Regions from separate parts of the Pantoea sp. X-Soil-ISGK-275 genome, predicted to be linked through region 1. Evidence: predicted binding sites of a transcription regulator. Region 1 holds the regulator's gene; each other region holds the start of a gene.
What was found. The regulator PurR, encoded in region 1, represses purine synthesis genes. The targets are predictions, from matches to a motif close to CANGCAAACGTTTGCNTG.

Region 1 (3,145 bases):
TGCATATCGCCAAAGGCGGGTAAATACATATCCGTGGCAAGAAAGCCGAGCATGCTGAGCACGGCGAGATAAGGCATAAATGCTTTAGACGACAACATGTTGATTCTCTTTTGGGCAGGTTGAACGCCGGGGAGTGTAAAAGGATGCAACGCGCTTTGTGAAACGCTAATATTTGCATAGTGCTGTTAAATTTTTTGAAGGCAAAATTATGTGGTCAGAATATGCGCTTGAAGTGGTAGATGCGGTGGCGCGCACCGGCAGTTTTAGTGCGGCCGCGCAGGAGCTGCATCGCGTGCCTTCTGCCGTCAGCTATACCGTGCGACAGCTGGAAAGCTGGCTGGCGGTGCCGCTTTTTGAGCGTCAGCACCGCGAAGTGGTGATGACACCGGCGGGGGAGCATTTTGTACGTGAAGGACGATCTGTTATCAAAAAAATGCTGGCAACCCGTCGACAGTGTCAGCAACTGGCGAATGGCTGGCGCGGGGAGCTAAGTATCGCGGTTGACTGCATTGTTAAACCGCAGCGCACGCGGCAGTTAGTGAAGGATTTCTATCGCCATTTTCCCGATATGGAGCTGATTATCAGCTACGAAGTGTTCAACGGCGTATGGGATGCGTTGGCTGATGGCCGGGTTGATGTGGCGATTGGCGCGACCCAGGCGATCCCGGTGGGTGGACGTTTTGCCTTTCAGGATATGGGCGCGCTGAACTGGCGCTGTGTGGTGAGTCCCGACCATCCGCTGGTCAACAGCACGGAACTGGATGATGAAACATTACGGGCGTGGCCATCGCTGGTGCTGGAAGATACCTCGCGTGCGTTGCCGCGCCGTATGACGTGGACGCTGGATAATCAGCGGCGGTTGGTGGTGCCGGAGTGGGAAACCGGGATGGATTGTTTGCTGGCAGGATTGTGCGTTGGAATGGTGCCGGGCCATCTGGCGCGTCCGCTGCTGGACAGCCATAAACTGGTGGAACTGGCACTGCCGCAGGCCTTTCCGGACAGTCCGTGCTGCGTCAGCTGGTCAGAACAGCGCGCGTCACCGGCGCTGGAGTGGTTACTGGCTTATCTCGGGGATGCTGAAACGCTGAACCATGAATGGCTCAGCGAAGTGTCGGCTTAGCGACGATAGTCGCGGAATGGACCGTACGCCACCGAACGGCGTTCAATCAGCGTTGGCTGGACTTCGATGGTTTGCGGATCTTCACGCTTGCTGGTGATGCGATCCAGCAGCATTTCCAGCGCTTTTTCACCCAGTTCGGCTTTTGGCTGATGCACGGTGGTCAGCGCTGGAGTGAAATAGCGCGCGTTGCGCACGTTATCGTAGCCAATGACTGAGATATCCTGCGGCACGCGCAAACCCATCTCATCAGCAGCGCAAATCGCGCCCATCGCCATGATATCGCCGCCGCAGAACACCGCAGTTGGACGCTGTTTCTGATTTAAAATCTGCTGCATCGCCTGATAGCCCGATTCAGGTTCAAAGTCGCCCTGAACCACCCATTCCGGACGCACCGTGATGCCCGCTTCGCTCATCGCCTGCAGGAAGCCAGCGTGACGTCCGCCGCCGGTGTTGCGCTCCATCTGGCCGGGAATGGCACCGATATCGCGATGACCACGTTCAATCAGATAACGCCCGGCGAGATAGCCGCCCTGAAACGCATTGTCCTGCACGGTATCGGTGAAATCACCGCGTGACGCGCCCCAATCCATCACCACCATTGGGATATTGCGGTTCTCTTCCAGCATCTGCAGCAAATCGTCTGGATATTCCGAACACATCACCAGCAATCCATCGACGCGCTTTTGCGCCATCATCGACAGGTAAGCGCGCTGCTTTTGCAGATCGTTGTGCGCATTGCCGAGAATCAGCGTATAGCCGCGTTCGAAACACCGGTTCTCCACCGCTTCGATAATTTCAGCGAAGTAGGGCGCTTCGCTGGAGGTCGCCAGCAGACCCAAGGTTTTGGTGTGATTGACTTTGAGACTACGCGCCACGGCACTCGGCGAGTAGTGTAATTCTTTGATCGCTTCCCATACGGCGTTACGCGTCTCTTCCGCAACGAAACGCGTTTTGTTGATGACATGCGAAACCGTGGTGGTTGAGACACCCGCGCGTTTTGCGACATCTTTAATTGTTGCCATGAAAATGGTACTCCTGGGCTTATCGCAACTTACTGATAAGTATATTGTTAAACGTTTGCGTCTGCTAATGCTTTTACAGCCCAAAAAAGCGGGCAAAACGGTGTGTTTTAGCAGGCGAAATCACTTCATCACGCTGTTGATACAGCATGCGCAAAATCTGTTGCGCAACGAAAGGCGGCGATTCTAGCAAGCTGATGCGTATAACACGAGATTTTTGCCCATTGCTGTGCGAAAATCGCTTTAACCCTAATAATTGTGTGACTAAGGAGTTGTGATGAATACCGACCTGAAACTGGCGCTAATGACCACTGTTGGCGCACTTTTGATGATTATCGCCTTCAGCTTTACCGCGATCATGCATTAACAAAAAAGCCGGAGCTGAGAACAGCATCCGGCTTTTTTATGATTGTTGCGCAACAACTAGCGAATAGTTTTTGGCGTCATCATGCGACGCGCGCCCACATAGTGTTTCTGCCAGTAATCCTCACCCAATGCGCTGATCTGAATATCTTTGCCGGTACGCGGCGACTGAATGAATTTCCCGTTGCCGAGATACACGCCCACATGATCGGCAGTGCCGCGATTATTGATGCGGAAGAACACCAAATCGCCTTTCTCGAGCATTTCACGTTTAATCGGTGCCGCATCGCGCAGGTGATACATCTCATTAGCGGTGCGTGGCAGTTTGAATTTCACCAGATCTTTATAGGCGTACCACACTAAGCCGCTGCAGTCGAAACCGGTATGTGGCGAAGCACCGCCCCATTGATAGGGTTTGCCGAGTTGGCCCATCAATTTGGTCATCGCCGTTTCACGCGCCTTTTGATAACGCTGGCGGTGCGCCTTACTCATTTTGATGCCGGTCAGCGCTAACGCTTCATCATCGACGGCGATCTCAGGTGTTTTCTTCGCTAGACGTTGATGACCGTATTTCTTAGCAGAAAGTTTCAGCGGGGATTTTTTGCTGGTGGTCTTGTGCAGCGCGGTTTCTGTTTTGGTCTGT
Region 2 (3,145 bases), 2.3 Mb from region 1:
GACGACACCAAAATGATGCTCAGCCCTTCGGCTTTAAACTGATTAATTAACTGATAAATTTCTTTCTTTGCCCCGACATCGACGCCGCGCGTTGGCTCATCAAGAATCAACACATCAGGGCGCGTCATCAGGCCGCGCGCAATCGCCACTTTTTGCTGATTACCGCCGGACAGCAGGCCAATCGGCTGCTCCATTGAAGGGGTTTTGACGTTGAACAGGCGGATAAAATCGCCCACCGCCAACTGCTCATCGCTGTGACGCAGGTTGCCTGCGCCGGTGCTGAAATAGCGCAGCGCGGTTAGCGACATGTTCTCTTTCACCGACATGCCCAATACCAAACCATCGCGCTTACGATCTTCGGAGATATAAACGATGCCGTTCGCCAATCCTTCTTGCGGGGAGCGAGTGGTGATTTCGCGGCCATTCAGCGTGACTTTACCTTTGCTGCGCGGCAGCGCGCCGTACAGCACTTTCATCAGTTCGGTACGTCCCGCGCCCATCAAGCCCGACACGCCAAGGATTTCCCCTTTGCGCAGCGTAAAGCTGACGTCATCAACGCCCGGACCGCTGAGGTTTTCAACTTTTAAGCGGATCTCACCCGGCTGCTGATCGATACGTGGATATTGATCTTCCAGTTTGCGGCCGACCATCATCTCGATCAGGCTCTCTTCGCTGAGATCGCACACCGCGCGCTCGGCAATAAACTGCCCATCACGGAACACGGTGACGTCATCGCAAATCTCGAAGATCTCTTTCATGCGGTGCGAGATATAGACGATGCCGCAGCCCTGCGCTTTCAGTTCGTTGATGACGCGGAACAGCGACAGCGTTTCGGTATCGGTCAGCGCATCGGTGGGTTCATCCATAATGATGACTTTCGACTCGAAGCTGAGCACTTTGGCGATCTCGACCATCTGCTGATCGCCAATCGACAAATCGCCCACCAGCTTGTGGCTGTTGAAGCGCAGATTGAGGCGCTTTAATAGCGCATCCGCCTCGGCATACATCTTTTTCCATTCGATACGGCCAAAGCGGTTAACAAATTCGCGGCCAAGGAAGATATTCTCGGCGACGGTCAGTTGCGGAATCAGGTTAAGTTCCTGATGGATAATACCAATGCCCGCTTCCTGCGACGCTTTCGGGCCAGAGAACGCCACATCCTGACCGAGCCACTGCAGGGAACCGGCATCCATGCTGTAAATGCCGGTCAGCACTTTCATCATGGTAGATTTGCCGGCACCGTTTTCACCCACCAGCGCCATCACGCGTCCCGGATAAACAGCAAGCGATGCGCCATTCAGCGCCTTCACGCCGGGAAACGACTTTTCAATCCCTTTGAGTTGCAATAACGGTTGCATAGCGGCCTCAGAAGGTCACGCCGGCGCTCAGGATGACATTCGCATACGGAGAACACTCTCCGCTGCGAATGACCGCCTGACTACGCTGCGTTTGTTGTTTGAATTGTTCATGGCTGGTGTAACGAATGGTGATGACATTCCCCTGGTGCTGTTGCAAGGCTTCGAGCACGGCGAGCAGTGCGCTATGGAGCTGCGGATTGTGCTGCTTAATCTCCTCCGCCATCAGGGCGCTTTCGACTTGCATCTCCTGCGTGACTACCTCAACCACCTGTAAAAATTCGGGCATACCCGGCGTTAACGCCAGATCGATGCGCTGTGGACCAGCCGGAATCGGCAAGCCTGCATCTGCAATCGTCAGCGTATCGGTGTGCCCCAGGCGAGCAATCACATGAGAGACTTCAGCGTTTAACAAGCGACCTTTTTTCATTTCTTCCACTCCACAGCGAAACGTTTCGCTGATCGGGAGTGTATAAAATGCGCACGGCAACTCAATGGCGGCATCACGGAAATGTGATCGCCATCGAAACGTTTCGCTTGTACCAGAGAGAATTTGAGTTTGGTGGGATATTGGAGCCGCTGCTGCGGCCCCGATGCAGGGATTAAGGCAGTTTACGTACCTGTTTCACGTCCAGTTCGATGGAGTTGAAATCTTTATCCAGTTCGCCGGTCAGTTCTACCTGATCCTTCGGCGTGATGGTCAAACCGTTCCAGCGTTTATGATCGATCTCGACCTTCATGGTGCCGGTGGCATCACGGAACTGATAATCCTCATCACCGATTTGCTTCTCAAGCGTACCGCGCACGGTGATCCAGCTATCGTCCTTCATCTCTTCGGCCTGTTTCACCGTGACAACGCTGGTGTTATCGGCTTTGAAGCCACCAGACTTCACCTGCGCGGATGGCGCATTCGGATCAACAAAGCCACCTTGCTGAGCGGCAAGAACCGGCGTGGCGGCCAGGGCGATGATAGCTAACAGGGCTGCAGACTTTTTCATATGTCACCTCTTTTCCATGAATGTGTTGGTTTACGGAAGCTATTTCACCATAAGGTTCTTAACAGGATCTTAAGAGAATCCGTCGGGCTAACATTCATGAAAAATAGTCTATTTGCCGGGATTTTCGCTGTACAAGAGCGATTGTGCTTCGTATAACTCCGCTTAACAGAAGGAGAGTAGATGCGCATTTTACTGATAGAAGATGACACGCTGATTGGCGACGGTTTGAAAGTCGGGTTAACCAAACTCGGATTCAGCGTGGATTGGTTTGTCTCCGGCGAAGACGGATTTCAGGCGTTGGCGGCCGCGCCCTGGGACGCGGTGGTGCTGGATCTGTCGCTGCCGGAACGCGATGGTCTGGATATCCTGCGTCAGTGGCGCCAGCAAGGACAGGATGTGCCGGTGCTGATCCTCACCGCGCGCGATGCGCTCGATCAGCGCGTTCAGGGATTGCAGCTCGGTGCCGACGATTACCTGTGCAAGCCGTTTGCGCTGACAGAAGTGGCGGCACGCTTGCAGGCGCTGATCCGTCGCCGTCACGGCCAACTGCAGCCAGAACTCAAACACGGCAAAGTGGTGATGGCGCCCGGCAGCCATAGCGTGCTGTGCGATGGCGAAGCCGTCAGCCTGAAGAGCCGCGAACTGGCGCTGCTGGAACTGTTTCTGCGCAATCCCGGCCGTGTACTGACGCGCAGTCAGCTGGAAGAAAAGCTCTACAGCTGGGATGAAGATGTCTCCAGCAATGCGGTGGAGGTGCACATTCATCATCTGCGCAAGAAACTCGGCAGCCAG
Region 3 (3,145 bases), 1.3 Mb from region 1:
ATAGCCGTAAGTGGTTTGCGTGTAGTAGCGCTTCTGACTGAGCATTGGCAGACGCAGCTTCACATCGGCCCAGCTGTCCGGATTGCCGCCCTGTTTTGCCGTCAGCTTGCGCACGTCCAGCATGTGCGCGTAGCCCATGTTATATGCCGCCAGCGCGAACCAGATACGTTCCTCTTCCGGAATGGTCTCCGGCACTTTCTCCATCATGCGCTTGAGATATTCGCTGCCGCCGCGAATGCTCTGTTCGGGATCGAGGCGATCGTCAACGTCGAGGCTATCGGCGGTATTGCGCGTCAACATCATCATGCCGCGCACGCCGGTTGGCGACGTAGCCTGCGGATTCCAGTGCGATTCCTGATAAGAGATCGCCGCCAGTAAACGCCAATCCATGCTGGCAGAATATTTCTCAAACAGCGGTTTGATATCCGGCAGCGTGTGATCAATGGCGCGCAGGAAGGTGCGGGTATCAACGTAGTCAAAGGTGCCAACGTGGCCGAGATACTTCTCTTCCAGCCGCGCCATGGTGCCTTCCTCGCCCATCTGGCTGTAGAAGTCGAGCATCGCCGCGCTCAGGCTGTCGTCATCGTTACGCGGCAAATACCAGGTTACCGGCTCTTCATCGGTCACATCAAACGCCACCGCCAGCTGCGGATGAATGCGCTGTAGCAGGCCGATGGTGACCGAATCGCCCACCGTATAATCGAGTTTGCCGTCGGCAACCGCTTCAAGCAGCGCTTTCTGGCCCTGATCGGTGGAGATAGCCCAGTCGAGATCGGGATAGCTGTCAGCTTTGGCGGAACGTAAAGTTGACAGATATGCCGAACCGGACTGCACAATCAGGCGGCCTTTGAGATCGCCCAGATTCTTCGGCCGGGGCTTATCAATGCGGTACACCAGCTGCTGCGACACCGAATAGTAGCTCGGGCCACTTTGGTAGTGTGCGAGGCGCTCGCTGTTGTAGATCAAGCCGGCAGCCAGCAAATCCGCTTTTCCGTCATCGAGGTCGTCAAACAGATCGCCGAGGTTAGGACGCACCTCAACTTCCAGTTTCACGCCCAGGTAATCGGCGAAGCGCTTCGCCAGCTCGTAGTCCATACCGGCTGGTGCATTGTTAATGGTGTAGTAAGTCAGCGGAGAGTTAACGGTACTGATGCGCAGCACTCCGCGTGATTTGATCTGTGATAGCGCGTCTGTTCCGCCCCCGTACCACGGGATGGAAGGCCACAATGCTAGCGCAAGCAGCACGGTGATCAGACCGATAAACAGATAGTTTATTTTTAGGCGTTTCAAATAGTTGTCTCGTAATGGCTCACAGGCCTCTGTCTTTTAAAGGCAGTATTTATGTTGTTTTAACTCCCAGAGCGAGGGGCATTTTGCGCAACAAAAAGGGGCAGGGCAACTTTTATAGCAAGAATTGTGCAAAATTCAGCCAAACGCCAGGTGCCAGAATTTATGCGCAAACGGTTTCGTAACCCGTGCTGTTTCTCTATAATACCGCCCGTTTTCCCCTGTTGCGCCCAATGAAGCGTCGCCCGGCACTTCAAAGACGAGAGATCTTTAATGATGGAAATTCTGCGTGGTTCGCCCGCTCTGTCGGCATTTCGTGTAAACAAACTGCTGACCCGCTTTCAGGACGCTCACCTTCCGGTGAGTGATATTTACGCCGAGTACGTCCATTTTGCCGATGTTAGTGCAGCGCTCAGCGCGGATGAGCAAGCCCGCCTGCAACGCCTGCTGAAATACGGTCCTTCTCTCGCCGAACACGCGCCACAAGGGCGTCTGTTGCTGGTAACGCCGCGTCCCGGCACTATCTCGCCATGGTCATCGAAAGCCACTGACATCGCTCACAACTGCGATTTGCCACAGGTATTGCGTCTCGAGCGCGGTATGGCCTTCTATGTGCAGGCGCCTGAGCTGACGGAAGCACAGTGGCAGCAACTGGCTAGCCTGCTGCATGACCGCATGATGGAAACGGTGTTCGCTGACCTCAACGATGCGCAGCAGCTGTTTGCTCACCATCAGCCGCAGCCGCTGAAGAGCGTTGACGTGTTGGGCGCCGGTCGCAGCGCGCTGGAGCAGGCCAACACCACGCTGGGCCTGGCGCTGGCCGATGATGAGATCGATTACCTGCTTGATGCCTTTACTAAGCTGGGCCGCAATCCGAACGACATCGAGCTCTACATGTTTGCGCAGGCAAACTCTGAGCACTGTCGTCACAAGATTTTCAACGCCGACTGGATTATCGACGGCGAAAAGCAGCCGAAGTCGCTGTTTAAAATGATCAAAAACACCTTCGAACATAATCCTGAGCACGTGCTGTCTGCCTATAAAGACAACGCTGCGGTAATGGAAGGTTCCGAGGTTGGCCGCTTCTACGCCGATGCGCAGAAGGGCGAATACGAATTCCATCAGGAAGACGCGCATATCCTGATGAAGGTTGAAACCCATAACCACCCAACCGCCATTTCACCGTGGCCGGGTGCCGCGACCGGTTCCGGTGGCGAGATTCGTGACGAAGGCGCAACCGGACGTGGCGCCAAGCCAAAAGCCGGTCTGGTCGGTTTCTCGGTATCGAACCTGCGTATTCCAGGCTTTGAACAGCCGTGGGAAGAGGATTTCGGTAAGCCGGATCGCATTGTCACCGCGCTGGATATCATGACCGAAGGCCCATTGGGCGGCGCGGCGTTCAACAACGAATTTGGTCGTCCTGCCCTGAACGGCTACTTCCGTACCTATGAAGAGCGCGTCAACAGCCACAATGGCGTGGAGCTGCGCGGCTACCATAAGCCAATCATGCTGGCGGGCGGCATCGGTAACATCCGTGCCGATCACGTGCAGAAAGGCGAAATCGTGGTGGGCGCCAAACTGATCGTGCTGGGTGGACCGGCGATGAACATCGGTTTGGGCGGCGGCGCGGCATCTTCGATGGCATCTGGCCAATCGGATGCCGATCTCGACTTTGCGTCAGTACAGCGCGACAACCCAGAAATGGAACGTCGCTGCCAGGAAGTGATCGACCGCTGCTGGCAGCTGGGCGAAGCCAACCCGATTCTGTTTATCCACGACGTCGGCGCGGGCGGACTTTCGAATGCGATGCCAGAACTGGTGAGCGACGGTAATCGTGGCGGTAACTTCAACCTGCGCG
Region 4 (3,145 bases), 1.2 Mb from region 1:
CGCGGCGCGCAACCAGCTGCGTATACTGAGAACCAAAATCGAGGATCAAAATACGATGTTTATGAATATTTTCAGTCGTCATTGAGGCGTTTCCATTGGGATGGACTTAATAATAAAAGCGCCCGGCAAGTGCCGGGCGCTAAATTTTACGGGATTATGAACCCATGCGGTAGTTTGGCGACTCTTTGGTGATGGTCACGTCATGCACGTGGCTTTCGTTGATGCCCGCGCCGCTGATGCGCACGAACTCCGCTTTGGTACGCAGATCGTCGATGGTTGGGCAACCGGTCAGGCCCATGCAAGAGCGCAGGCCGCCCATTTGCTGGTGCACGATCTCTTTCAGGCGGCCTTTATAGGCAACGCGACCTTCGATACCTTCCGGTACCAGTTTGTCAGCGGCGTTATCGCTCTGGAAGTAACGGTCTGAAGAGCCTTTAGACATCGCGCCCAATGAACCCATACCGCGATAAGACTTGAACGAACGGCCCTGATACAGCTCGATTTCGCCCGGAGACTCTTCGGTACCGGCCAGCATCGAGCCAACCATCACGGCCGCTGCGCCTGCTGCAATCGCTTTTGCGATGTCGCCAGAGAAGCGGATACCGCCATCAGCGATAACCGGAATGCCGGTGCCTTCCAGCGCGGCAACTGCATCAGAAACGGCGGTGATCTGTGGAACGCCAACGCCGGTAACGATACGCGTGGTGCAAATTGAGCCAGGGCCGATACCCACTTTCACCGCGCTCACGCCAGCCTGCGCCAGCGCCAGTGCGCCTGCGCCGGTAGCGACGTTGCCGCCAATGATTTCCAGGTTCGGGTATTTTGCACGGGTTTCACGAATGCGCTGCAGCACGCCTTCAGAATGACCGTGTGACGAGTCAATCAGCAGCACGTCAACGCCAGCAGCCACCAGCGCATCGACACGCTCTTCGTTGCCTGCACCAGCACCTACCGCCGCGCCTACGCGCAGGCGGCCTTCCGCATCTTTACAGGCGTTAGGTTTACGTTCGGCTTTCTGGAAATCTTTAACGGTGATCATGCCCAGCAGGTGGAAGCTGTCATCAACAACCAGCGCTTTCTCAACACGCTTCTCGTGCATTTTGTGCAGCACAACTTCGCGGGCTTCACCCTCTTTCACCGTGACCAGACGCTCCTTCGGGGTCATCACCGCAGAAACCGGCAACGTCAGGTCGGTAACAAAACGCACGTCACGGCCAGTGATGATGCCCACCAACTCGTTCTCGGTGTTCACTACCGGATAACCGGCGAAACCGTTACGTTCGGTCAGCTCTTTCACCGCCGCCAGCGCGGTGATTGGCAGCACGGTTTGCGGATCGGTAACTACGCCGCTTTCGTGTTTTTTCACCTTACGAACTTCGTCTGCCTGGCGCTCAATTGACATGTTTTTGTGAATAAAGCCCAACCCCCCTTCCTGCGCCAGTGCAATGGCCAGACCGGCTTCGGTCACGGTGTCCATGGCAGCAGAGAGCATTGGGATGTTAAGACGGATGTTTTTCGTCAGTTGAGTGCTGAGATCAGCGGTGTTTGGTAAAACAGTGGAGTGAGCGGGAACGAGCAGAACGTCGTCAAATGTGAGGGCTTCTTTAGCGATTCTTAACATTGCAATATCTCCACCTGGGGGCGATTAAAACAGATAAAATATTGCCGCGGCATTATACAGGCCGAAACCGATTGCCTCCAGTGTTTTTTCAGAAAAAGTCTTGATCCTCAGGGCAAGCAATGTAGTATCAGTTGATTAACCCTCTGATTTAAAATTTGATCTACATCACATGTCGCTACCGCCAACCGCCAATATTTTTACCGTCAGCCGCCTGAACACCACGGTGCGCCAACTGCTGGAAAATGAGATGGGCCTGGTGTGGCTCAGCGCTGAAATTTCAAATTTCACTCAGCCCTCTTCCGGTCATTGGTACTTCACGTTGAAGGATGATGGCGCACAAGTGCGCTGCGCAATGTTCCGCAACAGCAATCGTCGCGTCACCTTCCGTCCTCAACATGGCCAGCAAGTGTTAGTGCGCGCCAGCATCACGCTGTATGAGCCGCGCGGCGATTATCAGCTGATTATCGAAAGCATGCATCCGGCCGGTGAAGGCTTGCTGCAGCAGCAATTTGAACAGCTGAAAGCGCGTTTAGCCGCGGAAGGCTTATTCGATCAACAGTTTAAACAGCCGCTGCCGGATCCGGCGCGTCAGGTGGGCGTGATTACCTCCGCCACCGGCGCGGCGCTGCACGACGTGCTGCGCGTGCTGCATCGACGCGATCCTTCACTGCCGGTGATTATCTATCCCACCGCGGTGCAAGGCGTGGATGCGCCGGCTGGTATTGTGCGTGCCATTGAGCTGGCTAACCAGCGCGATGAGTGTGACGTGCTGATTGTCGGTCGTGGCGGCGGTTCACTGGAAGATTTGTGGAGCTTCAATGACGAGCGTGTGGCGCGGGCGATTTTTGCCAGCCGCCTGCCGATTGTCAGCGCCGTTGGGCATGAAACCGATGTCACTATCGCTGACTTCGTAGCGGATTTACGTGCGCCGACGCCGTCTGCTGCGGCAGAATTGGTGAGCCGTAATCAGCTTGAACTGTTGCGCCGTTTGCAGTCGCAGCAGCAGCGCATGGAGATGGCGATGGATTTCTATCTGGCTCAGCAGCAGCGTCGTTTCACGCGCATTCAGCACCGCTTGCAGCAGCAGCATCCACAGCTGCGTCTGGCACGCCAGCAAACCGCGCTCTTCCAGCTGCAGCGCCGTCTCGGTGAAGCAATGGACCAGCGCATGCGGGTGGCCAACCGTCAGCAGGATCGCCTGCTGCAACGCCTTAACGCCCAGCAGCCGCAGGGACGTATTCTGCGCGCTCAGCAGCAGCTCCAGCAATGGCACTATCGCTTACAGCAGGGCATGGAGAAGCAGCTCAATCACAATCGTCAGCGCTTTGGCACGCTGGCGGCACAGCTGGAAGGCGTGAGCCCGCTGGCGACGCTGGCGCGTGGCTTCAGCGTAACCACCGACACCCAAGGTCAGGTGGTGAAGAAAACCCAACAGCTGAGCAAAGGCGACTTGCTGCGCACCCGGCTGGACGATGGCTGGGTGGAAAGCCAGGTTACCGCACTCGAACCGCAGAAATCTCGGAG

Region 2: the regulator PurR is predicted to act here: its motif matches at 1,799-1,816, upstream of rbsD (D-ribose pyranase).
Region 3: the regulator PurR is predicted to act here: its motif matches at 1,454-1,471, upstream of purL (phosphoribosylformylglycinamidine synthase).
Region 4: the regulator PurR is predicted to act here: its motif matches at 1,682-1,699, upstream of guaB (IMP dehydrogenase).

The regions. Positions count from the first base shown of each region.
Region 1 covers NZ_AP035976.1:1,894,430-1,897,574, forward strand. The annotation lists gene punC (purine nucleoside transporter PunC) at 1-98, opposite strand, end outside; gene punR (DNA-binding transcriptional activator PunR) at 209-1,120, shown strand; gene purR (HTH-type transcriptional repressor PurR) at 1,117-2,142, opposite strand; gene cydH (cytochrome bd-I oxidase subunit CydH) at 2,417-2,506, shown strand; gene AC6I8A_RS08860 (C40 family peptidase) at 2,563-3,145, opposite strand, start outside.
Region 2 covers NZ_AP035976.1:4,165,797-4,168,941, forward strand. The annotation lists gene rbsA (ribose ABC transporter ATP-binding protein RbsA) at 1-1,358, opposite strand, end outside; gene rbsD (D-ribose pyranase) at 1,366-1,785, opposite strand; gene AC6I8A_RS19420 (YgiW/YdeI family stress tolerance OB fold protein) at 1,958-2,353, opposite strand; gene qseB (quorum sensing response regulator transcription factor QseB) at 2,534-3,145, shown strand, end outside.
Region 3 covers NZ_AP035976.1:3,163,536-3,166,680, reverse strand. The annotation lists gene mltF (membrane-bound lytic murein transglycosylase MltF) at 1-1,290, opposite strand, end outside; gene purL (phosphoribosylformylglycinamidine synthase) at 1,561-3,145, shown strand, end outside.
Region 4 covers NZ_AP035976.1:3,116,460-3,119,604, forward strand. The annotation lists gene guaA (glutamine-hydrolyzing GMP synthase) at 1-82, opposite strand, end outside; gene guaB (IMP dehydrogenase) at 155-1,621, opposite strand; gene xseA (exodeoxyribonuclease VII large subunit) at 1,791-3,145, shown strand, end outside.